DNA from 4 places in the Gracilibacillus thailandensis genome. Region 2 is predicted to be linked to each of the others. Evidence: riboswitches for the same ligand, from Rfam matches in the RefSeq annotation. Region 2 holds a riboswitch; each other region holds the start of a gene.
What was found. Region 2 has a riboswitch for S-adenosylmethionine ahead of GH715_RS05180 (alpha-hydroxy-acid oxidizing protein). Riboswitches for the same ligand answer to the same signal wherever they lie in the genome.

Region 1 (7,531 bases), on a different contig from region 2:
GTTGTTATTAGGAGCTCTAGGTGCTTTGTTGGATTTAGAGGAAGATATGGAAGTGGTCGGAAAAGCCAATAATGGGGAAGAAGTATTGGAATTAGTTAAAGAAGAAATGCCAGACATTTGCTTAATGGATATCGAAATGCCAGTAATGACAGGGCTAGATGCAGCAGAACAGCTACGAAACCACGCTTGTAAAGTAGTAATCCTCACGACATTCGCAAGACCGGGATATTTCGAAAGAGCAAGAAATGCCGGTGTTAGTGGCTATTTATTAAAGGATAGTCCTAGTGAGGATTTGGCACAGTCCATTCGCCAAATTATGAGAGGGAAACGTGTTTATTCACCGGAATTAATAGATATCGCTTTTTCAGAAGAGAACCCTCTAACAAGAAGAGAAATCGAAGTAATGAAATTGTTAGCGGAAGGAAAAACAACAAAAACTATTGCAAAAGAACTTTTTTTATCCAATGGAACGGTTAGGAATTATATTTCTATTATTCTAGATAAATTAGAGGTGGATAATCGTATTGAGGCGATTGCAAAAGTGAATGAAAAGGGCTGGCTAAAATAGAAACTGTTTTTCGGTTTCTATTTTTTGCATTTTGATGTAAAAGGGCATACAATAACTTTCGTGACTAGAAGTAATTTATATAAGATGATGTTCAAAAAGTCACCCAAATGATAAGCGGCGAATCTCTTTGTTGGCTTGTTTCTCATTCGGCAGCTTTTTGAACACGCACTATAAGGGAGTGAGAGAATGACTACAACTGTTCAAAAGCGAGGAACTATCGTTGCATTGTTACTGGCAGGATCTTTTATCGCGATATTGAATCAAACGCTAATGATTACAGCAATTCCTCCGATTATGAATGAAATGGGAATTACTGCTAACTCAGCACAATGGTTAACGACGATTTTTATGTTAGTAAATGGAATAATGATTCCGATTAGTGCGTTTCTGATAGATCGATTTACAACGAGACAATTATTTATTACAGCAATGACTGTATTTACCATTGGTACGTTGGTAGCAGCATTAGCACCTAATTTTGCTGTATTATTAGCTGGACGGGTAATCCAGTCCGCTGGTGCAGGTGTGATGTTACCATTAATGCAAACTGTATTTCTTATGATATTCCCGGTTAATAAACGAGGATCAATTATGGGATTAGTAGGGTTAGTTATTTCTTTTGCTCCAGCAATTGGTCCATCTTTATCAGGTTGGATTACCGAACATTATTCATGGCGCGTTTTATTCTACATAATATTGCCTATCGCTATTATTGATATCGTCATCGCTTATTTTGTGATGAAAAATGTAACCGAGATTTCGAAACCGAAGCTAGATATTCCATCCATTATCTTGTCTTCTTTAGGATTTGGTGGTTTGTTATATGGCTTTACAAGTGCAGGTAATAATGGTTGGGACTCCCCGATTACGATAGTTGTTTTAATAATAGGGGTTATTTCACTGATCTGGTTTATTTTAAGACAATTGAAATTACGACACCCAATGTTAGAGTTTCGAGTCTTTACTTATTCGATTTTTCCATTAACAGTAACGCTTGGTATGATTGCATTTATGGGGTTAATTGCAGTTGAAACTCTTGTGCCGTTGTATATGCAGGAAGCTAGGGATTTTACGGCTGTACAATCAGGACTGGTTATTTTACCAGGTGCACTCATTACCGGCTTTATGTCCCCGATAACAGGACGGATATTTGATAAAATTGGTGCAAGATGGCTTGCGATTGTAGGCTTTTCATTAATGACAATTGGTTCATTCCTATTCACGATTTTAGATGATAAAACATCGATTACGTATTTGACAATCGTGTTTGCAATTAGAATGTTAGGTATTTCTATGGTAATGATGCCTGCAGCGACTGCTGGTTTAAATCAGTTACCGAAAAATCTAATTGCCCATGGTGCAGCAATGGATAATACATTACGTAATGTGTCAGCATCTGTTGGTACAGCGATTATCGTAACCGTATTAACACAGGCAGAATCAATTGCTGAACAAAGCGGTGATCAATATCCAGGGATAACTGGCGCGAATACAGCCTTTTTAGTCCTTTCCGTTATCACCTTAATTGGATTAATTCTATCCTTTTTTATTAAAAACAGTAAGCCGTATGATGAAAAAGAATCAGAGTAGTGAGTAGTCTACTTTGAAGGAGAAAAATTGAACGAGGCTAAACATGAACATCTATTGCTGTTCATGTTTTTTCTTTATCAGAAAGGATAAAATCAATGTAATGACTGTGTTAAGCGAAGTAGTTATTTTGAAGAGTATTATGTATCAAATAAGAAAATTTTGTGATTTGTCTAGCTCCGAGCACTCAGAAACTCGGCGACTTCACGAATTGTATCGCTATTTGTGAGTAAAAACAACCGTGTTACCTCATGCGAGCGTTGTAGAGTAGATCTTAACGAAGGCCGGCCATTTCCATTCCTGTGGGACCTGAAGTTCCACTTTATTGAGCGGGTTTTGCTCGAAAAAGTTAGCTGAAGGGCAAACCCGACGGAGAGGGAAATGGGCAGCCGTAGTGGTGGTCAAGCAGTTGATATTATTCACAATAGCTACTAGAGGAAGCGACTAAGCGAATTGCTCAGTTTCTCTTATATATAATAAATAAGTAGCTATTTTATCACTGTCGCTTATGTTTAGGAATTGCTTGTTCCATAAAGTTATCTGCCAGTTTCTTAAGTTCTTTTTTCATGGTCTCGCCTTCCATCGGTAAACCATGGCCAGCGATTATCATGTCAGGATCTAAATCAGCTAGCTTTTTGACAGTCTTCTCTGCGCTCATCCAGTCTTCTGTAAAATAAGCAGGAGGTCCGTAAACATGCTGTAAAGGGAAAAGCACTGCCCAGGATGATTCCGGTTTCTCAGTAGAAATTGCATCACCTGCAATTAATAAACGATCCTTTTCACGAAACAAACTGATGTGGCCGACGGTGTGTCCGGGTGTTTCGATGTACTTCCAATCTTTGAGAAAAGGAACAGAACCATCATTTGGCAATGCTGTCACAAGACCTTCCAAGTGTTCTGGCTTAGTAGGGAATATCGTTGATAATAATGAAATCATCCCTCCACCAACAGTTGGATCTCCTGGAGGGTATTCCTTTTTGCCTGTGACAAAATCCATTTCGTTTTCGTGGATATATATTGGTACGTTCCAATATTCTGCCAACTTTTTCGCGGAACCGATATGATCAAAGTGACCATGGGTTAATATAATTGCCTGTGGTGGTTTATTGCCATAACGGTGTTCGCAAGCGTGAAGAATTCTATCATGATATTTTCGTGTGCCACTATCGATTAAGACCCAATCTTCATTTGGGGCACCGATCATGATGACGTTAACAACAAGAGTCCGGTAATAAGCGATATCTGGAAGGACTTCTTCCGGAATGGCATGGTCTAAGTCATGTTCAAGGTCTTTCCACTTATCAATATGTTCTTGATCCATTGTTTGTCCCACCTTATTTGTGCGTAAACTATCCTCATTATTTTGGTGTGAAATGAAAAGATTTATACTATAATCTGAAAATTTTAAAAAGTACTTGTTGTTTTTTTAGTAGTATGATATGATTTGTAGCAAATCCAAGTGATGTACTTACAATTTAAAAAAACGCAAGATTTTCTTATCCAGAGAGGTGGAGGGACTGACCCAGCGAAGCCTCGGCAACCAGCACGTATGTGCCCGGTGCCAATTTCAGAGAATCAATATTGATTCGAAGATGGGGAGATTCGACGGCGATTGTTTTTGTGTAGCGTAATGCAATTACTCGTAGAATCCTTCTCTATCTTTATAGGGAAGGATTTTTTATTTTAAAATACGAGGAGAATGTACAACTGAGATCCAGCTGATTATAAGTGGATTCAAAAGAATTAATTCATGAGATTGTGGATACAGATGAGCTAATTGTAGGAACATCTAGTTATCGCAACAGGTGGGACGTATCATCACTTTTTGAATTAATGTCATTAGCAGGTTATATATTAAAGCATAACAGTCTATGCATATGATGAACACTTTAATAGGGAAGTGATTAGTGCAGAACAACCCTTAGCACAAACATAAGTAAAATTTATGTAAAAAATGAAAAACCCCTTTACATGTATGGACAAATTAGTTAAAAATGATAAAATTTTAGTAAGTCGATGTGAGGGAGTTCGATCGAGATGAAAATGTGGATGAAAAAATTAACCGTTTTATTAGTGACGATATTAACTCTTGGGTTATATGTTCCCCCTATCTACATTAATGCTGATGTAGACTTAGGCAAAAAGGACATTGAGCCAAGTGAAGATCAGCCGAAACAATTAGATAAAGAAGAAATTGAAGATTCGATAACAGAAGAAAACCTAATTCTTGAAGACTCGAATCAACTTTATCTCGAGGAATTAAATCATCTTGCAAAAGAACAAGTGCAAGCAAAGCTAGGTACAAAAATCTCGGCAAAAGTGAAGGGAGATCTTGCTCGAACTGTCTTACCAAATCTTGAAACGGTATTAGATGCATTATATAAAGAAATTGGCGAGGAAGAAAGTCAATACTTAATGATTGCCGAAGAGCCCTCAGGCGGATATGGAGAGCGTATCTTTAACTTATATCATGTAAAAGATAAAGAAAATGTTGCAAAGTTTCATGTCAATCGGTTAAGAAGACCACAAGACGGTTATTATTTTCAATTCCACTATCATTTGCAAAACGATCAATTCGAAGAGCATTTCCCGATAGCAGAAGTTTATTGGGGAAAAGATACACCACCAAAATGGATGTCGCAATAGATAGGATGCCTTACGTATAGGAGGCATCCTTTTTAACCATAATATCAGAAATATAATATGTCAGAATTTTAAAACATTTTCCTTTATTTTAATCCGAAATATCGATAAAATAGATTTTATCGTGAATTTTTTCATTTTAGGGAATTTATTAACAAAGGAGTCACAAAAAATGCCTATCAAAGTGCCGGATTTATTACCAGCTAAGAGTAAGTTACAAGAAGAGAATATTTTCGTTATGGATGAAAGCCGGGCATTTAAACAAGACATTCGGCCACTTAAAATATTAATCTTAAATTTAATGCCATTAAAGCAGCAAACCGAAACCCATTTATTACGATTATTAGGAAATAGCCCATTACAATTAGAGGTAGGATTGTTGCATACGAGTACACATACTTCTAGAAATACATCGGTAGAACATTTAAAGCAATTTTATAAATCGATTGATGATGTAAAGGCTAATAGATATGATGGACTAATCATTACGGGTGCACCAATTGAAAAACTAGCTTACGAAGAAGTGAATTACTGGGAAGAACTGTCTGAAATTATGGAGTGGAGTAAAACGAATGTCACCTCTACCCTGCATATTTGTTGGGGTGCAATGGCAGGCCTTTACTATCATTACGGGGTGGATAAATATATGATGCCGGAAAAATTATCAGGCATTTATACACATGCGCTCAATGATCCACGTGAGAAGTTAGTCAGTGGTTTTGATGAGGAGTTTTTAGTGCCCCATTCACGTCATGCTGATATACGAAAAGAAGATATCGAAAAGGTCTCGAGTTTGAAGATATTAAGCGAATCGGAGCAAGCGGGAGTATATATGGTCGCCTCAACAGATGGTAAACAAATCTTTGTTACAGGTCACCCAGAATATGATGCTTTAACATTAAAGAAAGAGTTTGATCGGGATATGGCAGCTGGACTAAACCCGATCATACCAGAAAATTATTATCCGAATGATGATCCTAATCAAACACCAAAATTACGCTGGCGCACACATTCTAATATTTTGATCTCTAATTGGCTAAATTATTATGTTTATCAGGAAACGCCTTATGAATTGTAAACAAAGCTTGGAACCTATTAAGTAAATGGAATAGGTTTTAAGCTTTTTTTGTTTATAAACATTTTGAAATGATATGTAGACGGAAAGCATCGCTCCGGCTGGCCCACTTCGCTTTCCGTGGGGCGTGTCTTCAGCTAACTTTTGTAAAGAAGATCGCTTTACAAAAGTGGATCTTCAGATCACGCTGATCCCACAGGAGTCGAAGTGGGCGCCTGCGCTAAATAACGTTCTATATTTTTTTAACGTACGGACATTACATCTTTTATTTTACATTGTATAAAACCTCAAAAAGTTAGCTGAAGGTAAAACCCCTAATTAGTATAACGCTTCCTTATTTAGAATGAATAACTATAAAATGGTTTTAAATCACAAACTTTGTGTAAAACATTAGTAAATGGTTTGTATGAGGTGAGTGATGTTGACTAGTTCTAATAAAAAGATAAAAATAATTACCGCTCCAGGATTTGCAGATGATGTCATTGATGAAATGAAAAGTGATTTGCCTTCCTTGTTGGAGTATTATGTTGATGAAACAGTAAATTGGGAATTTGAACACGAAACAGATCCTTTAACAGGATCGACAGAGAATGCAAGGGAGATTTTGGAATCAATATTAGAAAATGCACAAGAATATGATAATGTTTTTTTGATTTGTTTAACAGATTTACCGTTATTCCATAATAGTAATGTTGTGCTTGCTGAAGCATATGAAAAAAAGAATATAGCATTACTTAGTTTACCTGCTCTTGGATCTACCCCAATGGTCAAACGAATTAGGGCATCTATTATCCAATTAGTCAATGAAATGTACAGAGGAGTCACTGATGAAGACCAACAAAAATTGACAGATAAGATAGAGGAAGCAGCTAAAGACGGTCTAAGAATTGTTAATGGTTATATATTAGTTAGCAAAAAAGGGCTAGAGAGGTTCTCTCCAGTTAGAAGAGAAACACCTCTAAATGGTGAGAAAAATATCGATGTTCGTTTCACTATTCCTTCAAGATACTTAGGTGGCTTACGAATTTTACCTGGTATGGTACGGGCGAATCGTCCTTGTAGAATGTTTCCATCTTTCATAAAAGTAATGGTTGTTGCATTTACCACTGGAACTTACGCCTTAATTTTTCCGACTTCATGGATGTTAGCGAGTGCATATGATACGTGGCGTATGATTATATTAAGTGTTGTGTCTATTATTGCGATGGTAACTTGGATTATCGTCGCTCATAAATTATGGGAATCTCCAAGAATTGAAACAAATAACTTAAAAAGAATGTTATACAATATAACCACGGTTTGTACATTGGTGATTTCAGTTACATTATTCTATTTAAACTTATACCTTCTGTTCTTAATTGCTGTTTTTTTATTCATTCCTATTGGTATGTTAGAATCACAAGTAAGTTCTCACGTTAATTACAGTAATTACTTTTACATAGCGTGGATTATCACCAGCTTTGCAACAATCATCGGTGCTTTAGGATCTGCTTTAGAAAGCGAAGAAACAATACTTTCTGCAACTTATGGATATCGACAAAAACAGCGATATGAGCAGTTAAAAAGGAAAGAAAAAGAAACAACAAACTTCGAAATAAGATCTTAATGAAAAACCGGGCTCAAGATTGGCCCGGTTATACTTAATGTAGTTTTTGTTG
Region 2 (7,531 bases):
CACCCCTTGACTTTATTAGAAAACCTCGACAAAACCTGCTCTACGTAGAAGTGGTAGATAAAAACTGCGAAGTATTAAAAGGTGAAAAAGTGCGGCATTCTCCCATTCTGATTAATGATGAGTGCTCACATGCGCTCCGGCAGAATACTGCGCTTTCCGTGGGCTCGGCTTCAGCTAACTTGGTGAAGAAAGGCACTTCACCAAGTGGATCTTCAGCTCTCGCTGTCCCACAGGAGTCTCCGTATTCTGCCTACGCTATGATAGATGTTCTATCTTATGAAAGTGGAGATCCATAGGAAGTCATTCGATAGGTTCCTCTTGTAAAAATCAGAACTCTACACTAAGCAGAGGCAAGATACGCAGACTCCTACGGGAACAGCGCAAGCCGAAGACCCCGTGATGCACCTGCATCTTCTAGTAACGCTTCGAAGTGGCTTCCTCGGTGCAAGGGAGCAAAGAAGATAATTCCAAGTAGTTCCCTGGCTAAGGCCGTGCCCGTGGAAAGCAAAGTATCTTGCCGGAGCGAATGGTAGCACTCATCAAAATTGAGAAATGGATGAAGGCAGATCTAAAAAGTATAACTTCGTAGTATATGTTTCTTGTGTACCAATCTTTAAACTTTCAGATTTTATCAGGAAATTCCGTGTGATTATTTTATAGCTTTCATTCCTGTATCGATCATTTCCTGAATCACTTCTGCTGATTGGTGAAGTTGTTGATTTTCTTTCTTTGTCAGTTCTAATTCTATTACTTCACGGATGCCATTTTCATTTAGCAGTACTGGCACACCTAGATAGAGATCATTCAATCCGTATTGTCCCTCTAATTTTGCGGAAACAGTTAAAATGGCGTTTTCGTTGTTTAAAATCGCTTTTGTTAAGCGGACCAATCCTAGACCTATACCGTAATAGGTTGCTCCCTTTCGTTCAATAATATGATAAGCTGCATCTCGAACGTTCTCAAATATCTCTGTCATGGCTTGATTTTGATAAAAGTTATCGATACCTGCATATTGACTTAAAGGTACACCACCTATTTGTACATGACTCCAGACCGGCAGTTCCGAATCACCGTGCTCACCAATGATATAAGCATGTACATTACGTGGATCGACTTCAAAGTGTTCTCCTAATAAATAACGGAAACGTGCAGTATCCAGGATCGTTCCAGAACCTATGACACGCTCCTTCGGCAAGCCTGATATTTCTCTTGTCAAATGTGTTAAAATATCCACCGGATTGGTCGCAACTACAAAGATGCCTTGGAAGTCAACATCCATGACTTTTTCGATAATACCTTTAAATATTTTTGCATTCTTCGTCACAAGATCTAACCTAGTTTCACCCGGTTTTTGATTGGCACCTGCTGTAATAACAACTAAATCTGCATTATGGCACTCTTGATAATCTCCTGCTTTGATACGCATCGGATTACCAAACGCCATGCCATGATTTAAGTCACGTGCTTCTCCCTCTGCTTTTGCTTGATCCAAATCGATCAGGACTAATTCATTAACAACACCTTGATTTAATAGCGCATACGCATAACTAGTACCGACTAAGCCTGTTCCAATAATAACTACTTTTCTTAATTTCGTTTTACGTATTGCCACAAAAAACCATTCCTTCCATCCAAAAATGGGATATAGTTATACTATATCCCATTTTCACTACTTATGAAACAATGATATTCGAAAATTATGTGAATAGTTGAGCAATAACTTCTTCTGCGCCCAAAACTCCTGATGTCGATAATCCGTAAATATAACTCTTCCGGATCGAAATAGCATCAGCACCTTGTTGTAAATAGCGGTTTAATTCATCTTTTGACTTCACTTCTGCTTCAACAACAACGGTTAATTTTTCACTTGCGATAATATTAATCTGTTCTAGTAATTCCAGATTAGATGCATTAATATTGGACAAGATAATCCCATCAACTTGCTGTTCCAGACTTGAACGAACATCATCTAATGATAAGTCTCCATAAACAAAGATCGGTAAATTTGTAAATTGTTTTATATATTGAATCTCTTCCCACTTAATAGAGCGTTTTTGATATTCTTGTGCCACTTGTTCTGCCAGTGGGCTTTTATTTGCATAATTTTTCTTAGCAAAAATTGGATCTACAACAAAGTTGGTAGTTCCTTTCACTAGCTGATCTGCTTTTAAATGAATTTCATCTTTGGATATAGATAAAATAATTGCCTGATAGCCTGCTAGTTCAGCACGCTGAATAAAATGTTTAGTAAGTTCTAAATCTTGAAAAATATGAGCTTGGAACCATAGTTCACTACTTGGAACAGCATCTCTAATTTCTTCAATGCTATAGGATGAATGACTGCTAACAATAAAAGGTACACCCTGCTTACTGGCAGCTTTTGCAGTTGCTAATTCTCCATCTTCGTGAAAATAAGTCTGTGCACCAACTGCACCTAATAATAGCGGAGAAATTTTTAATTTAGACGGTGAATTGCTATCAAGTATAAATGATGTAGCATTTGCTTTTTTGGATGTTATTTGATCTAAATATAATTTAGCTGCTTTGGATAATTGCTTTTCAGCTACTTCCTCTAGACTAGCTACAAAATTTCCCTTTACATTTGTTTTTACCATGTTATATGCCTCCTAATAATTTAGGGAAACAAAAAAGCCCCTCTTGATAAACAAGAGAGACTAAAGCTATTATCTCCCTCTTATTTTTCAAACTAAAGTTTGCAGGATTTAGCACCTTTTAAGCATGGATAGCTTAAGGTTGCCGGGTTTCATCGGGCCAGTCCCTCCACCACTCTTCATAAGAGTATCTATATGTTTTAATTTTTAACTTTATTATTTCTTTCAATTTCTAATGCTTTTAATTGTCTTCTTAAAATCTTTCCACTGATTTTTGTTTTAGGTAATTCATCCATTACTTCGATTTCTCTAGGAGCAGCATGTGCTGATAGATTTTTTCTAACATATAATCGAATCTCTTCTAATAATTCATCTGATTGTTCATATCCGGCTCTTAATGTAATAAAAGCTTTAACTAATTCACCACGTAGTTCATCAGGTTTACCTATTACACCAGCTTCCTCTACTGCCGGATGTTCAATTAACTTACTTTCTACTTCAAACGGACCAATACGCTCACCTGCCGAATTGATCATGTCATCGTTACGACCTTGAAAGAAGACATATCCTTCTTCATCCTGTAACGCTAAGTCACCAGAGATATACCATCCCTCGTACTGGAAATAAGATTTGAATTTATCCTTATTTCCCCAAATCTCTTTCATCAGTCCTGGCCATGGTGTGCGTACGGCTAGTTGACCAACTTCACCTCGTGGCAACTCATTACCTTCTTCATCTAAAATACCTACCTGCACACCAGGAAAAGGTCTGCCCATTGAACCTGGTTTGATTTTTTCAGCTGGAAGGTTGACAATTAAGTGTCCACCAGTCTCTGTCATCCACCAGGTATCGTGAATGCGGACATTTAAGCTCTTCCATGCCCATTGGATTACTTCAGGATTTAGAGGTTCACCAACACTTAATACATGTCGTACAGAAGATAAATCAAACTGTTTATAGAGATCCCCTTTGGACAGAAGCATACGGAAAGCTGTCGGTGCACTATACCAAATCGTTACTCCTAACTCTTCAATTAAAGAATACCAATTCTCAGCACTGAAACGTCCTCCTTGGATTACAACGGTTGCTCTATTCAATAGTGGAGCAAACAAGCCGTATACACTGCCTGTTACCCAGCCCGGGTGTGACGTACACCAATAAACATCATCATCTTTAATATCTAGTACCCATTTCCCTGTCACGATATGATGTTGTGCTGCACGATGCGCATGAAGGACGCCTTTCGGTTTACCAGTAGAACCACTAGTATAATGAATGATTAAACCATCCTCCCAGTCAACCCATTCCACATACTTGTCACCATCAACAGGTTGTAACGGTTCTTTCTCGATATCCTCTACAAAAAGAATCGTCTCTAGTGAAGGAATATCGTCTTTCGGTACACGTTTAACTAACTCCTGATCAGTAATTAGTAAAGTACCAGCACAATCATTGATACGGTCTCTAACCGCTTCTTCCATAAATGCTTCAAACAAAGGACCAGCGATAGCCCCTACTTTAATAGCAGCTAAGATTGCGATATAGCATTCAGGTGTTTTAGGGAGAAATACGAAAACACGATCCCCTTTCGTTACCCCATGTTCTTTTAAAATGCGAGCATAATGGTCAGTTTGATCCTTTACTTCTTTAAACGTATACGAGCGCTTTTCGTCCTCATTCATATAATGGAGAGCAATTTTATCACCATACCCCTCCGCTACATGACGATCAATTGTTTCATATGCTGCATTAATTTTCCCTGTCTTCGCAGCAGATAATAGTTCCTTTGCATCTGACCAATCAAAATTTTCTCTTATTTCATCATAGTTGCTTAGGTTATATTCTCCTTCAATAGTTGCAATATGAGTTGTTGCCTGCTGTGTCATTTGATGTTCCCCCTTGAAGACCGGTTACTGTTTGTTCAAGTCTAAAGATTCTAATATTTCTGATTTTAAATGTGCTAACTCTTCACTTCCACGATCCCTCGGTCGCTCTTGTTCTATCGTAATCTCTTTCTCTACCTCTCCTGGTTGCCCTCTTAAAATAACAACACGGTCACATAGATAAGTTGCTTCATCTATATCGTGTGTTACTAATACGATAGTAGATTGATATTTTTTCCAAACATCTAATAATAAATCTTGTAATTGCATTTTTGTGAAAGCATCTAAAGCACTAAACGGTTCATCCAACAGGAGAATTTCTGGTGATGTCACCAGTGCTCTTGCAATGGCTACACGTTGTGCCATACCTCCTGATAACTCACGAGGATAGAGCTTTTCTTTTCCGCTTAAACCTACACTTTCTAAATACTCAATAGCTCTATTTTCCTTGTCTTTACGGCTGCCTGTCAATCCGAATGTCACATTATTTAACACACTTAACCATGGTAGAAGTCTCGGCTCTTGGAAAATAAATCCTGTTGTATCATGAATTTCTTTTGATACGGTTCCGTTAATTTCAATTTCACCATCATATTCAGGATCCAGTCCTGAAATTGCTCTTAATAAGGTACTTTTCCCACATCCACTAGTTCCAAGCAAACCGATAATTTCTCCCGGTTTCACTTCTAAGTTAACATTTTGTACGGCAGTAGTACCATTAAACGTACGGCTTACATCTCTTAATGCTAGACTCATATTAAATACTCCTTCCTATTTCTCCAAGCGATCCTGCCAGTGCAAGGAACGATCTTCTACTAGCTTTAAAATCCAGTCGGTGATTTTACCGATAATCGCAAATAGAATAATACTTGCCAAAATCGTTTCAGGGCTTGACATATTCTGACCAAAGACAAGTAAAAATCCTAATCCTTGACTTGCCCCCATTAGTTCTGCTGCCACTACAAACATCCAACCAAGCCCTAAACCACTACGCATCCCCACTAAAAAGGACGGTAACGAAGCCGGCAAAATAATTCGTTTCACCAATTGTAAAGTATTTAATCCGTACATTTTTCCTACTTCAATTAATTTTCGATCTACGCCTAATATGCCACTAACAATATTTAAATAGACAGGGAAAAACACCCCAACTGCAATCATGGTAACTTTTGATGTTTCACCGATACCCATCCATAAAATAAACAACGGCACCCATGCTAGCGATGGGATCGAGCGAAACGCCTGAATCATCGGATCAAAAAGTTGTTCTGCCTTTTTATAAAAACCGACAAATGATCCGAGAACAATCGCAGCAACTGTTCCGATAACAAACCCAACAAGGACGCGATAGGTCGTAATCCAAACATGTCCCCATAGCGATCCATCCTGTGCCATACTTATAATTTTTTCCACTATGGTAGTCGGTGCTGGAAGTTGATTAGAAGGGACAACACCAGCACGACATAAACTCTCCCATATGATAATTAAAAGGACAGGAATGATGCTACCCATAAATACGGTTTTTACCAGTGAATCTTTTTTCTTCTTAATGGATGCTTTTTTCCCTCTCGCTTCTGATGGCGCTGGTTTAACATAGCCAGCCGTTACGTTATTTTGTTGCTCAGCCATTTTTTGCCCCTCCTAAATTCCTAAAACTTCTCTAAAACGCTCACTAATGGAATCTTACTTTACTCGATTACTGCTTCTGCATATTCTGGATTGATTAGTTCATTCGTTAATGCTTCAACATCATCGCCTTCTTCCAAGTCTCCAGCATTTTTCAACACATTACCAGCTGCTTGGATAGATTCAATATGTTCATCTCCAGGTATTGGATTAGACAAATCAGTTCTTTCTACTAACTGAATTTTCGCAACATCTATACTAATATCAGCTTCTTCCGCCAATAACTCTGCAGCCTCTTCCGGATTATCTAACACCCATTGACGTGCTCTTTCATACAATTCGATTACTTTTTCAACATATTCTGGATAATTCTGAGCAAACTCTTCACGAACATTTAAGAAACCGTACGTATTTAGATTAATATCTCTATAAAAAAGTTCTGCTCCAGATTCTAATTCATGTTTTGCCATATGTGGGTCAAGTCCTGCCCAAGCATCAACATCTCCGTTAGATAATGCATTTCCACCATCAGCATGTTGTAAAGGTACTACTTCAATATCATCAGTAGATAATCCTACAGAATCTAAAGCCCTAACTAGGAAGATATATGGGTCTGTACCAAGTGTTGCTGCTACTTTTTTACCTTCCAAATCTTCAATAGACTCAATTCCTGAACCTTCGTTAGTTACAAGCGCAGTCCATTCTGGTTGAGAATAAATATAAACATTTTCCAATGGTACGTCATTTGATTTGGCGATAAGTGCTGCTGCACCTGCTGTTGATCCAAAGTCAACACTGTCACTGTTTAAAAATTCGATTGCTTTGTTACTCCCTTGACTTAGTGTCCACGTTACATCAATATCTTCTTCACCAAATGCTTCTTCAGCCCAGCCAAATTCTTTTAATACCAGACTTGTAGGTGAATAATAAGCATAGTCTAAACGAATTTCAGATGGTTTTCCTTCGTCCGCTTGGCTGTCTGATGAACAGCCAACTGCCAAAATAATAATAATTCCAAATGCTGCAATTGCAAGAAAGCTTCTTAAATCAATTAATGGTACTCTTTTCATGATAGATATCCCCCTCATATTTTTTCTTAAATTTCACATGCATATGTTGAAATCGTTCCTCTTAAACGCTGTGCCTCTTTATATGTGCAACGGTTATGAACAACTTGCAAGCCACCTTCGAGCGCTACTTCTTCTGCCTTTGGAGAGACAACCCCTTCTTGCAGCCAGAATACTTTTGGATTTACTTCTATTGCTTCTTTGGCAATCTCTACTGCTGCATCAGGACTGCGGAAAACTTGTACAATATCGATATCAACCGGAACACTTCTTAGATCTGGATAAGCTTTTTCGCCAAGAATTTCTGTTTCTCTCGGGTTGACCGGAATGATTTTGTAACCTA
Region 3 (7,531 bases), on a different contig from region 2:
GGTGACTTATTGGTGATCTTAAATGCCAATAAATGCGAAAACGCCGGGATATACTTAATATTCCGGCGTTTTCTGTGTGTATTTATATTTATCTTGGGGAGATAAATAACGATGTTCAGGGAGAAAAGTTATTCTCCTCGGCGTAAGCGATCTGCTTCTTGGAACGGACATTTATCTTCAACGACAATTTGTCCATTTGCTTCCGCCTTAGTCTTCGTTTCAGTATCTGTTTGCTCTTTGGCAAACCAGACAATTTTAGCTTGATCAGTATATGCAGTTGCTGCTTCCTTACTATCAGTAACAAATAAAATATCAATTTCACCCTCTGCAGTATTTGCAGAAACAATTTGGTAGCCTAACTTTTTCAATTTAGCTAGTGCTTCTGAACCTTCGATGTCACCTGCTACTGCAATTGTTTTCGGACGAATATCGCCATTCTCTCGAGCTAATGGAGATGAAAGTGCCCATGCAATGGCTTTCTCAGTATTTGGCTGGATCGTCGGTTCACTATTTGTTGCTTTTGCAATTGCCTGATCCAGGTCTGCAATAATATCATCTGCCGTTTCAATTCCGACAGACAAACGAATTAATTCTTCTTTAACACCAGAAGACTCTAATTCTTCTTCATTTAACTGCTGGTGTGTAGTAGATGCAGGATGAATTATTAATGATTTTGCATCACCAACGTTGGCCACATGAGACCATAGATTAATATTATCTATCACTTGACGACCTGATTCTCTACCACCCTTTATACCAAAGACGATAATAGAGCCAAAATGGTTACACAAATATTTTTTTGCTAATTGGTGAGATGGATGATTTTCAAGACCAGGATAAGATACCCATTCAACTTGCGGATGGTTTTCTAAGTAATTTGCAACAGCCTTCGTGTTCTCACTATGGCGCTCAATACGTAAATGTAACGTCTCTAGTCCTTGTAAGAAATAGAATGCATTTTGTGGACTTAAAGATGGACCGATATCGCGTAATAATTGTACCCGCAATTTAATGGCAAATGCAGGTGGTCCAATATCAATTCCAAAACGTATACCGTGATATGTTTCATCAGGTTCAGTGAAGCCAGGGAATCGTTCATTATTCCAATTAAATCTGCCGCTATCTACGACAATGCCACCGATCGATGTCCCATGGCCGCCAATCCATTTAGTTGCGGAGTGTACTACGATATCAGCACCCCAACTGATCGGCTTACATACATATGGCGTTGCGAAAGTATTATCTATAATTAATGGTACACCTTGTTCATGTGCGATATCAGCGACAGCTTCAATATCAAATACATTCAAACTAGGGTTTGTAATTACTTCACCAAAAATTGCTTTTGTTTTAGGTGTAATCGCATTTCGGAAATTTTCTGGATCTGTTCCGTCTACAAATTTCACGTCAATACCGTATTTAGGTAATGTTTTGTTAAACAAATTGAAAGTACCACCGTATAAATTACTATCTGCAACAATTTCGTCCCCTGCATTAGCAAGGTTTAAAATAGCTAACGTGATAGCAGATGCACCAGATGCTGTCCCGACTGCCGCTACGCCATCTTCTAACAGGGCAATACGTTGTTCGAACGCATCGACTGTAGGATTCATAATCCGAGAATAAATATTGCCCATTTCTGCTAAAGCAAATAAATTCTGTGCATGTTCCGTATCATTAAATACGTAAGACGTAGTTTGATAGATTGGAACAGCACGGGCATTTGTTGCAGGGTCTACTTGTTGTCCTCCGTGTAATAGATTGGTTTCACTACCTGGAAATTGGAACGAATTTGTCATTATGTACCCTCCTTAAAAATAAAAAACCTCTTCTTAACAAAAGGTAAGAAGAGGTTGAAAATACTAGTTGTCCTCCTCTTATCTTTCAGGTTGAACCTGTAGGATTTAGCACCTTTTCAATTTGATGTTCAAACTGACGGTTGCCGGGCTTCATAGGGCCTATTCCCTCTGCCACTCTAGATAAGAGTTACTACTTATACAATTCAATTGTACTTATTATAAGTTATATATTGGAAACCGTCAATAAAAAATCAGAATATTAATAAAAATTAACGACAGGATCATTTGTCACCTAGATGCATAAAATAAAGTGGGAATTTTATTAGAAAGGAGTGAGCAAAATGGCACAGAAAGGTGGAATCCCAGAGTGGGGAGAAGACTTCATTAAGAAATTAGATGCGTTTCTTTACGAAAAACCGACACGCAATGTGATGGAAACAATCGATAGTTTTTTTGAACAAGCAAAAGTACCAAAACAAATTCCTGTGGATGTTGCTGAAACAGAGCAAGAGTGGATCGTTCGTGTCGATTTGCCAGGTCTAAAAAAAGAGCAAATACAACTGCGTATAGTTGGTAATCAAATTACAGTAATGATAGATCATCTTGAGGAAACCGAACAGTATGATGAATCGTATCATTATTATCATAAGGAAAGAAGACAGCATCGTAACGAGCGCACCATTACATTGCCATATGCAGTTGATAAAAGAACAGCCAAAGCAAGCTTCCAAAATGGAGTGTTAGAAATTAGAGGTCCTAAAACGAAAAAAGACAATGATTCGATTACGATCGACTAAGCTGATAGCGATTGCTATTAGCTTGGTCATAATTGTGCTATATTTATAGTGTGTAAGGTGTCAAGGGAAGGGAGGGCTTCATGTGGAGATTACACAACTAGTCGTTAGTTTTATCTTAATTTTTAATATTCTTTTATCTTTAACCATTATCTTTTTAGAGCGCAAAAATGCTACTGCTACATGGGCTTGGATTATGGTCTTGACGTTCATCCCAATTTTTGGTTTTATCTTATATCTTATTTTTGGTCGGAAATTAAGTAATAAAACGATTTTTACATGGGATACCAAAAGCAAGCTAGGTGTCAAAACCGCTGTACAGCATCAATTGCGAGACATTGAAAATGGAGATTTCTTTATTAATGATCCTAGGATGTATCAATACAAAGATTTATTTTACTTGCATTTACGGAATAATGATGCCATCTTTTCACAGGATAACGAAGTTAACATATTTACTGATGGCAATCGAAAGTTTAATTCGTTATTGGAAGATATCGAAAATGCGACCGATCATATTCATTTACTGTATTACATAGTTAGATCTGATCATCTCGGTTCCCGCTTGGCAGATGCGTTGATAAAAAAAGCAAAAGAAGGAGTCGAAGTCCGTTTTTTATATGACGATTTAGGTTCCCGAACGTTAAGCAGAAAGTTAATTCGAAAAATGCGGCATGCGGGGGCAGAGGTTGAAGGATTTTTCCCACCATTGATTCCGAAAGTTAATTTAAAGATCAATCACCGTAACCACCGTAAACTGGTTATTATTGATGGCAAAGTCGGCTATATAGGTGGTTTTAATATTGGTGATGAATATCTGGGGAAAGATAAGCGATTTGGATATTGGCGCGATACGCATTTGCGCATTACCGGTAGCGCGGTGAAGCATTTGCAAACACGGTTTATTCTGGACTGGAATCAGGCATCCCGTCATGATATTGAATATAATGAACGTTATTATATACCTGTCCCTGCTGGTAATGTCGGCATGCAAATTGTTTCAAGTGGTCCGGACTCCGAATGGGAACAGATAAAACATGGTTATATAAAAATGATTATGTCAGCAAAAGATTATATTTTTATACAAACGCCTTATTTTATCCCAGATGAAAGCCTGTTGGATGCTTTGAAGATTGCCTGTCTGTCAGGTGTGGACGTTCGGATAATGATCCCGAACAAACCGGATCACCCCTTTGTTTACTGGGCAACCTATTCCTATATCGGGGAAATGTTAAAAGCCGGAGCAACCGTTTATATTTATCAAAAAGGTTTCCTGCATGCTAAAATGATAGTAGTCGATAGCAAAATAGCATCGATTGGAACGGCAAATATTGATGTGCGAAGTTTTCGTCTTAACTTCGAAGTAAATGCTTTTTTATATAATGAAACGATGGCAGAAATGCTAGTTGATGAATTTGAAAAAGATATGGAGCACGTAACCAATCTTACATATTCTCTCTATCAACAACGTTCCTTATGGATTCGTTTTAAAGAGTCTATTTCAAGATTGATTTCACCGATTTTGTAGAAATTCGGACAAAGAAACAGAATCAATTTGCTGTACAAAAAACATAAACTGCGCAGTAACGAGGACAAGGAATTGCTTTCTACCATCATTCTTGACTTAGAGAGTGCATGTAAACCGCTCCGGCAGAATACTGCGCTTTCCGTGGGCTCGGCTTCAGCTAACTTGGTGAAGAAAGGCGCTTCACCAAGTGGATCTTCAGCTCTCGCTGTCCCACAGGAGTCTCCGTATTCTGCCTACGCTATTTTTGTTCCCTAATTATAGAAAGAAATGAACTTTATGGAACTAAATTTTTCTGTTTTATTACAGTACTAATTGGGTGTGAATGCCTCTTTAGCATAGTCGTACCCTACGCTACATATGGTGGAGAAATCGACTAGCTGATTTCGGATAAGCGTTGTGGAGCATATCTTAACGAAGGCCGCCCACTTCCACTCCTGTGGGACCTGTTTGACCTGAAGATCCACTTTTTCGAGCGGTTTTTGCTCGAAAAAGTTAGCTGAAGGGCAAACCCACGGAAAGGGAAGTGGGCAGCCGGAGTGGTAGTTGTCATCACGATATATTATCTCTTAGGTGACCGCACATCTACCACATTACTTCGCAGTATATATCGACTAGGAATCAGGTGAACGTAAAGGAACGTGGAGGTTTTGCTTAGTTTTTCTTAACTAGAAAGGATAGATACAATGCGCACGATTAAAGTAGAGGATCTAGTCAAAACGTATGGTGAGAAAGTATTGTTTGACGAGATATCGTTTTCGATTACAGACAGCGATCGTATCGGTTTAATAGGGGTTAATGGTACAGGGAAATCCACTTTGCTAAAAGTATTAGCAGGTATCGATCAAGCAGAATCCGGCATGATCGATCACCCAAACGATTACCGAATAGAATACCTAGATCAAGATCCGCAGTTAATGGATGGGGACACGGTGCTAAATCAAATATATTATGGTGATGCTGAAATGATGGTCACCTTACGACAATACGAATCAGCCGTATTAGCTTTAGAAAGAGATCCTGAAAATGTAACCATGCAAAATCAACTTTTGAAAATGCAGGAAAAAATGGATCAAATCGAAGCATGGGACGCCATGACTGTTGCTAAAACAATCCTAACCAAATTAGGAGTTCCGGCGTTTGACCAAAAAACCGAAAATCTTTCTGGCGGTCAACGTAAACGTGTAGCAATAGCCAAAGCTTTAATTCAACCAGCAGATTTACTGATACTTGATGAGCCAACCAACCATCTTGACAACGATACGATCGAATGGCTCGAAGAATATTTACCAACTTATCAGGGAGCTATTTTGCTTGTTACACACGATCGCTATTTTCTTAACCGAATTACCAACCGTATTTTTGAGTTGGATAAGGGTAACTTATATACATATGAAGGCAATTATCAAACCTTTTTAGAACAAAAAGCGATACGAGAAGAACAAGAAATACAAGCAGAACAAAAGCATAAAAATATTCTTAAAAAGGAAATTGCCTGGCTCAAAGCAGGTGTGAAGGCCAGAACAACGAAACAAAAAGCAAGAATTGATCGTGTTGAGGGGATGAAAGAGAAAACCTTCGACACAAAAAAACAGGATCTATCATTTCAAGTCGGATCCACTCGCCTTGGAAAAAAAGTCATGGAAGTTAAAAATCTAGGTAAATCATATGACGGAAAAATCTTGTTTAAAGATTTTAGTTTTCTAATTAAGCCTGGTGACAGACTAGGGATAGTTGGTGCTAATGGTAGTGGAAAAACGACATTACTGAATATTTTAGCTGGTCGCCTCGAGCCGGATACAGGCACAATCGATATCGGGGAAACCGTGAAAATCGGTTATTATACCCAAGATCATCCACGACTAGATGATAGTGTCAAAGTAATTGACCTTGTCCGCGACGTAGCAGAGGTTGTCCATACCATAGATGGCAGTGTTATCACCGCTGAACAAATGCTGGAACGATTTTTATTTCCAAGATCACAACAATGGACATATGTTAAGAAATTATCAGGTGGGGAACGTCGCAGATTATATTTATTAACCGTATTAATGCGTGAACCAAATGTATTATTTCTCGATGAGCCAACTAATGATTTGGATACCGAAACTCTCGCGATACTTGAGGACTATTTAGATCAATTTCCTGGTGTCGTAATCACAGTATCTCATGATCGCTACTTTCTGGATAAAACCGTTGAACAGATTATTGCCTTTACCGAGAATGAAACTTTAACCTTTTTTTATGGCAATTATTCTGAATTCCGCGAACAGCAAAAAGAATCAGAGGATAAGCAAAACAAAACGACATCCAACCATAAACCGAAACGAAAAAAGAAAAAGCTATCCTATCATGAACAAAAAGAGTGGGATACAATTGAAGATGAAATAACCGAACTGGAAACAGAACTTGAGCAAATCGCTACAGAAATTGCCGAAGCAGGTAGTGATATAGGCAAAATTCAACCACTATACAATAAACAAAGTGAAATCGAGCAACAGCTAGAAGAAAAAATGGAAAGATGGGAAGAACTATCCCTTTTAATAGAAGAACTGAAGGAGGAATCATAATGGCAGACAAACAACTACAGGAAAAATACGCAGAACTCGCATTAAAAACAGGTGTGAACTTACAAGAAGGACAAGCACTAGTGATCAATTCTTCCATTGAAGGAGCAGATTTTACGAGAATTGTAGCCCGTAAGGCATATGAAATGGGTGCTAAAAATGTCCATATTAATTGGTCAGATGATGAGCTTACCTATTTGAAATTTAACTATGCATCAGAAGAAGTGTTAACAGATATACCGGAATGGCAAGTAGCGAAGCATTTAGATTTTGCTGAAGATGGTGCGGCGTTATTATCGATCCGCTCGACTAATCCGGATTTACTGAAAGATATCGATTCTGCGAAAGTCGCAAAAGCAAACAAAGCAAGTGGGCAAGCGATGAAGGAGTTTCGTCAATATACGATGAATGATCGGATTCCATGGTCAATCATCTCCATTCCAACAGGTGACTGGGCACAAAAAATCTTCCCAGATAAATCGAAAGAAGATGCAATCGAAAGCTTATGGGAAGAGATTTTTAAAATCGTTCGTGTTGATCAGGAAGATCCTGTAGCTGCATGGGATGAACATAATCGTACATTAAAACAAGCTCGAGAATACTTAAATAAAAAATCTTATAAAGCGTTAATATTCAAGTCAGAAGGTACAGGTATTCGCTTTGAACTACCAGAGGGTCATATTTGGAAGGGTGGATCTGCGAAATTACCAAATGGTAATAATTTCAACCCGAATATGCCGACAGAAGAAGTCTTTACAATGCCACATAAATACAAAGTAGATGGTAAAGTAACTGCAACAAAACCACTTGTATATGGTGGTAATATGATTGATGGCTTCAGTTTAA
Region 4 (7,531 bases), on a different contig from region 2:
TGTATATCTAGCCAATTTAATCCTGGCTTAAAAAAGACTTTTTGCATTTCTGTTCGCATTTCTTCCTGTGAAAGACTTGCTACATATGATTGAAAAATTGGATCATTCGTATAATTACTCATGCCTTTCCCTAAACGAAATGGCGAGTATTGATTGGTTAAATCTTTTTCACGATGGCCAAGCGTTGCCATATCAATCGTTACAACAATTGCTTGGTAACCTGCTTCTTCGGCACGTTGAACAAAGCTTTTAGCTAATGCTTCATCATTGGGATAGTATAATTGAAACCAACGATCTGCATTAGGGCAGGCTTCGGCTATCTCTTCAAGTGAATAGGATGATACCGTACTTGCGATAAATGGTATTCCATACTTGTGAGCAGCACATATACTTGCTTTTTCACCATTTGTATCAGCGAGAGCTTGCATTCCAACCGGAGCCAACATCATAGGTGACTGAATTGTCTCACCGTGAATCTTTTTAGCCAATGAAACAGTTGAAACATCTGCTCCAAATCGTGGTACTAATCGCCACTTTCTGAAAGATGTTTCATTTGCTCGCAACGTTTCTTCTCTGCCACCACCACTTTGAATATAATCAAAAATCTTTGGATCAAGTCGATCTTTGGCTTGTTGTTCTAATTCTTGAAAACGGATCGGAAAAGATACTGTCATAAACTCACCTTAATCTTTCTTCAATTTAGCTGATACACGGTTTCCGATCGTTTGTACACCTTGCACCAAAATAATTAAGATGATCACCGTGACATACATGATATCAGCTTGATAACGTAAATGACCATATCGATATGCTAAATCACCAAGACCACCAGCACCAACTAAGCCAGCCATAGCTGTCGCCCCGATAAGACCAATTGTCGCAATGGTTAAGCCTAATATAATCGATGGGCGCGCTTCACGAATAAGGACGTGCCAAATGATATGACGTGTCTTGATTCCCATTGCTTCATAAGCTTCGATTACACCGCGATCAACTTCTAATAAGCTCGATTCCATTAGACGAGCTATATAAGGTGCAGTAAACACTACTAATGGTACAATTACACCTTGCACACCAATCGTTGTACCAGCTACTAGCTTCGTGAAAGGTAAAATAAAAAATAGTAGAATAATAAATGGTATCGATCGCAATATATTAATGATAGTATTTAATATTTGATATAGAACCTTATTTTCTAATGCTTTACCAGGTCCAGTTAACGTTAACAAGACACCTAATGGTAAACCAATAATAATCGAAAGTGTTAAGGAGACACCTACCATGATCATCGTATCAATAAAGGCGTCCCAAATTTCAACTCCCCAATTATTGATAAAATCTGTAATGCTAGTTAACATGGTTGGTCCCTCCTTTTGTGTAAGGCTCTACGATTACGCCACTTTTCTCTAAATAATCGATCGCTTTTTGTGCCTCATTTTCAGTTCCATCTAGGTGGACAATTAAACGTCCGAATGGGCGTTCTTTTAAATCTGTAATATTTCCTCCTAGTATAGACGGAAATACATCATATTTTTTTGTAACTGCAGCTAGAGCTGGATCTCCAGCCGCATCACCTATAAATGAAAGTGAAACTAATTTGCCATTATTTTTCAACTTCTTCAACAACTCACCTGGAATATCATCATTAAATAGAGAATGAATAAACCGTTTAGCTGTGTCTGTTTCTGGTTTCGAAAAGACATCAATTACAGACCCTTGCTCAATTACTTCGCCTTGCTCCATCACAGCTACTTCATGGCAAATTTTCTGCACCACATTCATTTCATGTGTGATTAATAAAATCGTAATGCCTAATTCTTTATTAATTTTGCTTAATAATTCTAAAATGGCTTCGGTCGTGTCTGGATCAAGTGCACTTGTAGCTTCATCACATAATAATACTTTCTGTTCATGGGCTAATGCACGTGCTATTGCCACACGTTGCTTCTGTCCTCCAGATAGTTGAGCAGGATAAGCCTTTAACTTATCCTGCAAACCTACTATTTGAATATACTTTTCTACACGTTTATCAATATCCGATTTTGGTACGCCCGTTAACTTCAAAGGCAATGCAATATTCTCATAAACTGTACCCGTTTTTAAAAGATTAAAGGATTGAAAAATCATCCCCATTTGCTGTCTTACTTCATTTAATTGATTACCACTTAACTTGGTTAAATCGTGACCTTCAAATAAAACTTGACCAGAAGTCGGCTTTTCTAACAAATTGGCCATTCTGACTAATGTACTTTTACCAGCCCCACTATAGCCAATTACACCAAAAATAGATCCTTCCTTCACTTTTAGTGATACGTTATGAAGGGCTTTAACTTCTCTTTTCTTGTCTTGAAAAACTTTCGTTAAGTTTCTAAATTCAATCATGCTGTATGTGCCCCTTTCTTACCATGAAGGAACAACTGACCCTGCGAAGTCCTCCTCGATAAATTGTTTTACTTCCTCTGAACGATAAATATCAATTAATTGTTTAATTTGTTCATCTTCGACATTCTCTTCTCTCGTCGCTATAATGTTTACCCATGGTGAGTCTTTTGGTTCCATGTGAAGAGAATCCTCTGTTGGCACTCGTCCACTCTCTAGTGCATAGTTCGTATTAATCGCCGCAACTTGCACCTCACCTAATTGTCTAGGAATTTGTGATGCTTCTAGTAGTACAAATTCCAAGTTTAATGGGTTATCTTGTATATCCTTCACAGATACTGTAACATCTGCATCTTCTGGTAACGTAATTAAACCAGCATCTTCAAATAACATTAATGCACGTGGCTCACCTGAAGAGTGGTTTGGTAATCCTACCTTATCGCCTTCTTGCAATTCATCTAAACTAGCATATTGGTCAGAGTAAATCCCCATTGGGAAATTTACTGTATCCGCTACTTTAACTAAGTCTAAATCTCCTTCATCACGTGCATTATTCATAAACGGTTCGTGTTGAAAGATGTTTGCATCAAGTTCACCTTCGTCTAAAGCTGTATTGGGCATCACATAATCGTTAAAGACATGCACTTCTATCTCTAATCCTTCATCTGCTGCCAATTCTGCTACGTGATTTAAAATATCTTCGTGTGGTCCTGCCGTTACACCGACATCTAATGTGCCACCACTATCTGCATTTTCTCCTCCACAAGCTGCTAAAATAAGAATGATTGCTACACTAATAAATCCTACAAGCTTCTTCATGTTGTATCCCCCTCATATAATTTTCCATTAAAAAATCCCTATCTTCTTTTGAGATAGAGAATCCTATTTTCATAGTTTTTCTCTTATCTCCCAAACAGTTCAACTGTTTGCTGGATTTAGCACCTTTCTATAGAAGTATAGATGGTTGCCGGGTTTCATTGGGCCAGTCCCTCCACCGCTCTAGATAAGAAATTTTCAAATTTTATGCTAACGAGTATAGCGAACTACAGAATGTAAGTCAACCTTTTTTTCAGAAAATTCGATATATATTGACACTTATTCGTTCCAATGGCATACTTCTTACCATATCACAATCATCGAGGTGAAGAGATGGACACATTACATATCAAAGGCGCCCCTAATTATTATCAATGCCGAAATGGGCTATTATATGATCTATTTGATTTGTTACAACAACATCAATTTAACCAACTACTTGTTATTCATGGTGATCAATCATGGGCGAAAGTAAAAACATATTTTGCAGACCCTGCATTACCTTGCCAATTTATTGCTTATAACGGAGAGTGTTCACACCATGAAGTAGAGCGAATTGCAAAGTTAACTAAATCAGAAACAACAGCTGTGATCGGTATCGGTGGCGGAAAAATATTAGACATTGCCAAAGCTTGTGGAGACCGTTTAACCTTACCAACTATTTTAATACCTACGTTAGCGTCGAATTGCGCACCATGGACACCACTATCAGTCTTCTATGATCAGAATGGTAACTTTCAAGAATACATTATCTTCAACAGTAGCACTTATATGTTATTAGTAGATCCTAACGTGATTTTGGACTCACCAAGAGCCTATCTCCGTGCAGGAATTGGGGATACAATCGCGAAATGGTATGAAGCAGATGTCTTAACACGCGAGTTACCCGAAAAGCCTGTTTCATTAGACATCGCTTTATATGCAGCTAAGCTTTGTCGTGATGTACTGATCGATGAAGGTGAAGTGGCACTAGCAGCAATTGATCAACAATCGTACAATCATTCCTTTTTACGTTCGATAGAAACGATCATCATGGCAGGTGGAATGGTTGGCGGCTTTGGTGATCATTATGGTAGGGTATCTGGGGCTCATTCGATTCATAACGGTCTAACACACCTTGCTGAAACACATGATACCTTACATGGCGACAAAGTTGCTTACGGCGTTCTCGTTCAATTAGCAATCGAAAAAAGACTTGATGAAGTCGAAAAAATACTACCTTTCTATCAGCGTCTACAACTACCAACCAGTCTACACGATATCGGTGTAACAGAAATTACAGAGGAAAAAGTAGACTTATTAAGTAAAGGTGCTACGAAACCGAAAGAATCGATCCATTTTATGAATGTTTCTGATCCTAATGTAGTGCGAGAAGCTGTATTTCAATTGGAAGAATTCATTCGAAATAACGAAAGGAACCTAAACGGAGTGTGATGAAATGTTAGAGTTCGAACCATCCCATGCATTAAAAAGATTACCGGAACAATTCTTTGCAAAGTTAGTAAAAACAACACAAGCACTAAAAAAAGAAGGGCATGATGTGATTAACCTTGGCCAAGGTAACCCTGATTTACCAACACCTGATTTTATTGTTGAGGCACTACAAGAGGCTAGTACAAATCCTAAGTTTCATAAATACTCTCCATTTCAAGGGTACCCTTTTTTAAAAGAAGCAGTAGCTGACTTTTACCAAAGAGAGTATCAAGTAGATATTGATCCAAATAAAGAGGTTGCGATCATGTTCGGATCTAAAACCGGACTGGTAGAAATTAGCCAGTGTCTATTAAATCCTAAAGAGAAAGTATTAGTACCTGATCCTGGCTATCCGGATTATATGTCAGGTATTGCCCTAACTGATGCGATTCCTATCCATATGCCGTTAAAAGAAGAGAATCAATTTTTACCTAATTATCAACAGATTTCAGATGAAGACTTAGCAGATGCAAAGTTAATGTTCTTAAATTATCCGAACAATCCAACAGCTGCTACTGCAACGAAGAATTTCTTTGACGATACGATCGAGGTGGCTAAACAAAATCAGATTTGTGTCGTTCATGATTTTGCATATGGAGCGATTGGATTTGAAGAGGATAAACCACAAAGCTTCTTACAATCAGAAGGGGCAAAAGAGGTTGGCATCGAGATGTATACCTTATCGAAAACATTTAATATGGCTGGATGGCGGGTAGCCTTTGCTGTCGGAAATCCTTCAGTTATTGAAGCAATTGAATTGATACAGGACCACTATTATGTCAGTATTTTCGGTGCTATTCAATCCGCTGCGAAAACCGCACTAGACGAAGGCAAAAGTGCCATAGCGGAATTAAACAATACCTATCAGCAAAGAAGAGATGTCTTCTTACAACAAGCAGAGAAAATCGGTTGGCATGGAGGTACAGCAAACGGATCATTCTTTGTATGGATGCCAACTCCAAAAGGATATACATCAGAATCCTTTGCAAACCTTCTATTAGAAAAGGCGCACGTCGTCGTTGCCCCTGGAAATGGCTTTGGAGCTTCAGGTGAAGGATATGTCCGGATTGGGTTATTAGATGAACCTGACCGTTTACGTGAAGCGTGTGATCGGATTGGGAAGTTATCATTATTTTAAATCTATAAGGGCATCATCCTGAAAAAGCGAAACTTATCATAGCATTAGTTCACCCGGATCACTTTGCACTTGAGTCGATGACCACTCTTCCTTTGATATATGATTCCCTTTCTTGGATATATGCCTTTATCCAAGGAAGAGAATCACTTATTTGATAAGTGCCTCTTCCCCTTCCAATTTCATTTCTCCACTTTTGGTTGAAGATATTTTATTTTCCCATATCGTCTCATCATCATGTTCAACATATATCATATATTCCTTTCCTCAACGAACGCCTCCAAATGCAAGAAGTTTAAGGGCAATGAAATCCCATCAACGATATGTAACCTACCGGATAAAAAAACGCATGATATATTGGCATGCAGAAGGTACAGAAGGAATGGTCAAGATTAAAACAAGGAATACTGAACAAACGTTGCTATAGGTTTATTTAACAGAGCAAAAACATAGTGTTAGAGAGTATCGAAAAGTAAAGGTTATATCAACAAAAGGCATTATTTGACGTAAACAGTTAGTGAAATGGCGTCTTGTGCTAGTTACAAAGTGTCATTGGGTTGATAATATAATAACTGTTCTATCAACAAGGCAGACACAATCAAAACTTGTGAATGAATAGATGCTAAGGGAAAGGGAGGGACTTAAAAAATGGCGGCTTATACTCGTATTAAATTCCCGGCAGGATTTTGGACAGGATTACGTCAATTAGAGATTGCCCCCGAAGAAGTGGTTCGAAAAGCGGGGCTTCCACTCACTATTATTAATGAACCAGTTGTCACCGCCTCACAATACTTCTCCATTTGGCAGGCTTATTCCGATATCATAGGTGACACCGCCAAAGGAATTATCAAGCTAACGACCGGCTTCGAAACAGTTCATTTTCCACCAACCGTTTTAGCAGCTTACCACGCCCGTGACTACCGTGATGCACTAACACGCATGGCTCGATATAAACGAATGTGCCCACCTGAAAGCTTACTTATCATAGAGGAAGGAAATGATTGTACTATCGAACTGGAATGGTTGTATACAGATCAACCGGGCCCCGCGATGTTGACTGGTATCACGCTTGCATTTCTTTTAGAGTTAGGACGCCGGGGAACTGGTCAACCATTGACAGCGAGATCCGTTGAATTTTCACATTCAACGGCTGATGTTCAGTCACTTGAAGCTTACTTCGGATGCCGTGTCCAAACCGATGGAAGTAGTAACAAAATTACGCTCCATAGAAGTGACCTTGACCGCCCCTTTGTCTCGTATAACGCAGAATTGCTTGAGGTCCTGACTCCTGTATTGGACCAATCATTAAATGGTCATCAACTTAGCAACTCCATTACCGAGATGGTCAAGTGGATCATGAAACGTAGCCTTGCAGGAGGGTGTTTCAACATTCAGACTGTTGCAGGCGAATTGGGGATAAGCAATCGTACTTTGCAGCGCCGTCTTCACGACGAAGGCACAAGCTTCAAGCATCTGTTAACACAAGTCCGGCAAGAGCAAGCACGAGAGTACTTAGCAGATCCCTCGCTCGATATTAGTGAAGTGGCCTTCCTGATTGGATATGAGGACCAAAACTCATTCTATCGAGCCTTTAGGCTTTGGGAGGGGGATACTCCTTCAAATTGGCGTGCTGAACATTTAGATACAAATTCGATAAACTGACCATGCTTTCCACTATAAATAAAAAGGAGAAATGTATTATGGATATGGGATTAACCAACAAAACGG

Region 1: linked by a shared signal. The riboswitch ahead of GH715_RS18180 (YpjP family protein) and the one ahead of GH715_RS05180 (alpha-hydroxy-acid oxidizing protein) in region 2 are both predicted to bind S-adenosylmethionine.
Region 3: linked by a shared signal. The riboswitch ahead of GH715_RS05835 (PLP-dependent aspartate aminotransferase family protein) and the one ahead of GH715_RS05180 (alpha-hydroxy-acid oxidizing protein) in region 2 are both predicted to bind S-adenosylmethionine.
Region 4: linked by a shared signal. The riboswitch ahead of GH715_RS19795 (MetQ/NlpA family ABC transporter substrate-binding protein) and the one ahead of GH715_RS05180 (alpha-hydroxy-acid oxidizing protein) in region 2 are both predicted to bind S-adenosylmethionine.

The regions. Positions count from the first base shown of each region.
Region 1 is NZ_WJID01000074.1:4,403-11,933, forward strand. It holds gene GH715_RS18165 (response regulator transcription factor) at 1-568, shown strand, start outside; gene GH715_RS18170 (MDR family MFS transporter) at 755-2,158, shown strand; gene GH715_RS18175 (MBL fold metallo-hydrolase) at 2,652-3,476, opposite strand; SAM riboswitch class I at 3,649-3,754, shown strand; gene GH715_RS18180 (YpjP family protein) at 4,193-4,801, shown strand; gene metA (homoserine O-acetyltransferase MetA) at 4,971-5,876, shown strand; gene GH715_RS18190 (hypothetical protein) at 6,292-7,479, shown strand; gene GH715_RS18195 (carboxymuconolactone decarboxylase family protein) at 7,514-7,531, opposite strand, start outside.
Region 2 is NZ_WJID01000011.1:83,665-91,195, forward strand. It holds gene GH715_RS05175 (L-lactate dehydrogenase) at 650-1,612, opposite strand; gene GH715_RS05180 (alpha-hydroxy-acid oxidizing protein) at 1,698-2,615, opposite strand; SAM riboswitch class I at 2,693-2,800, opposite strand; gene acsA (acetate--CoA ligase) at 2,813-4,498, opposite strand; gene GH715_RS05190 (ABC transporter ATP-binding protein) at 4,523-5,251, opposite strand; gene GH715_RS05195 (ABC transporter permease) at 5,267-6,124, opposite strand; gene GH715_RS05200 (aliphatic sulfonate ABC transporter substrate-binding protein) at 6,184-7,191, opposite strand; gene GH715_RS05205 (PLP-dependent aspartate aminotransferase family protein) at 7,218-7,531, opposite strand, start outside.
Region 3 is NZ_WJID01000014.1:8,672-16,202, forward strand. It holds gene GH715_RS05835 (PLP-dependent aspartate aminotransferase family protein) at 129-1,799, opposite strand; SAM riboswitch class I at 1,875-1,986, opposite strand; gene GH715_RS05840 (Hsp20/alpha crystallin family protein) at 2,141-2,596, shown strand; gene cls (cardiolipin synthase) at 2,679-4,121, shown strand; gene GH715_RS05850 (ABC-F family ATP-binding cassette domain-containing protein) at 4,805-6,688, shown strand; gene GH715_RS05855 (aminopeptidase) at 6,688-7,531, shown strand, end outside.
Region 4 is NZ_WJID01000093.1:3,201-10,731, reverse strand. It holds gene GH715_RS19810 (alpha-hydroxy acid oxidase) at 1-674, opposite strand, end outside; gene GH715_RS19805 (methionine ABC transporter permease) at 684-1,358, opposite strand; gene GH715_RS19800 (methionine ABC transporter ATP-binding protein) at 1,348-2,382, opposite strand; gene GH715_RS19795 (MetQ/NlpA family ABC transporter substrate-binding protein) at 2,401-3,198, opposite strand; SAM riboswitch class I at 3,279-3,389, opposite strand; gene GH715_RS19790 (iron-containing alcohol dehydrogenase family protein) at 3,487-4,629, shown strand; gene GH715_RS19785 (pyridoxal phosphate-dependent aminotransferase) at 4,634-5,806, shown strand; gene GH715_RS19780 (AraC family transcriptional regulator) at 6,452-7,465, shown strand; gene GH715_RS19775 (SDR family NAD(P)-dependent oxidoreductase) at 7,504-7,531, shown strand, end outside.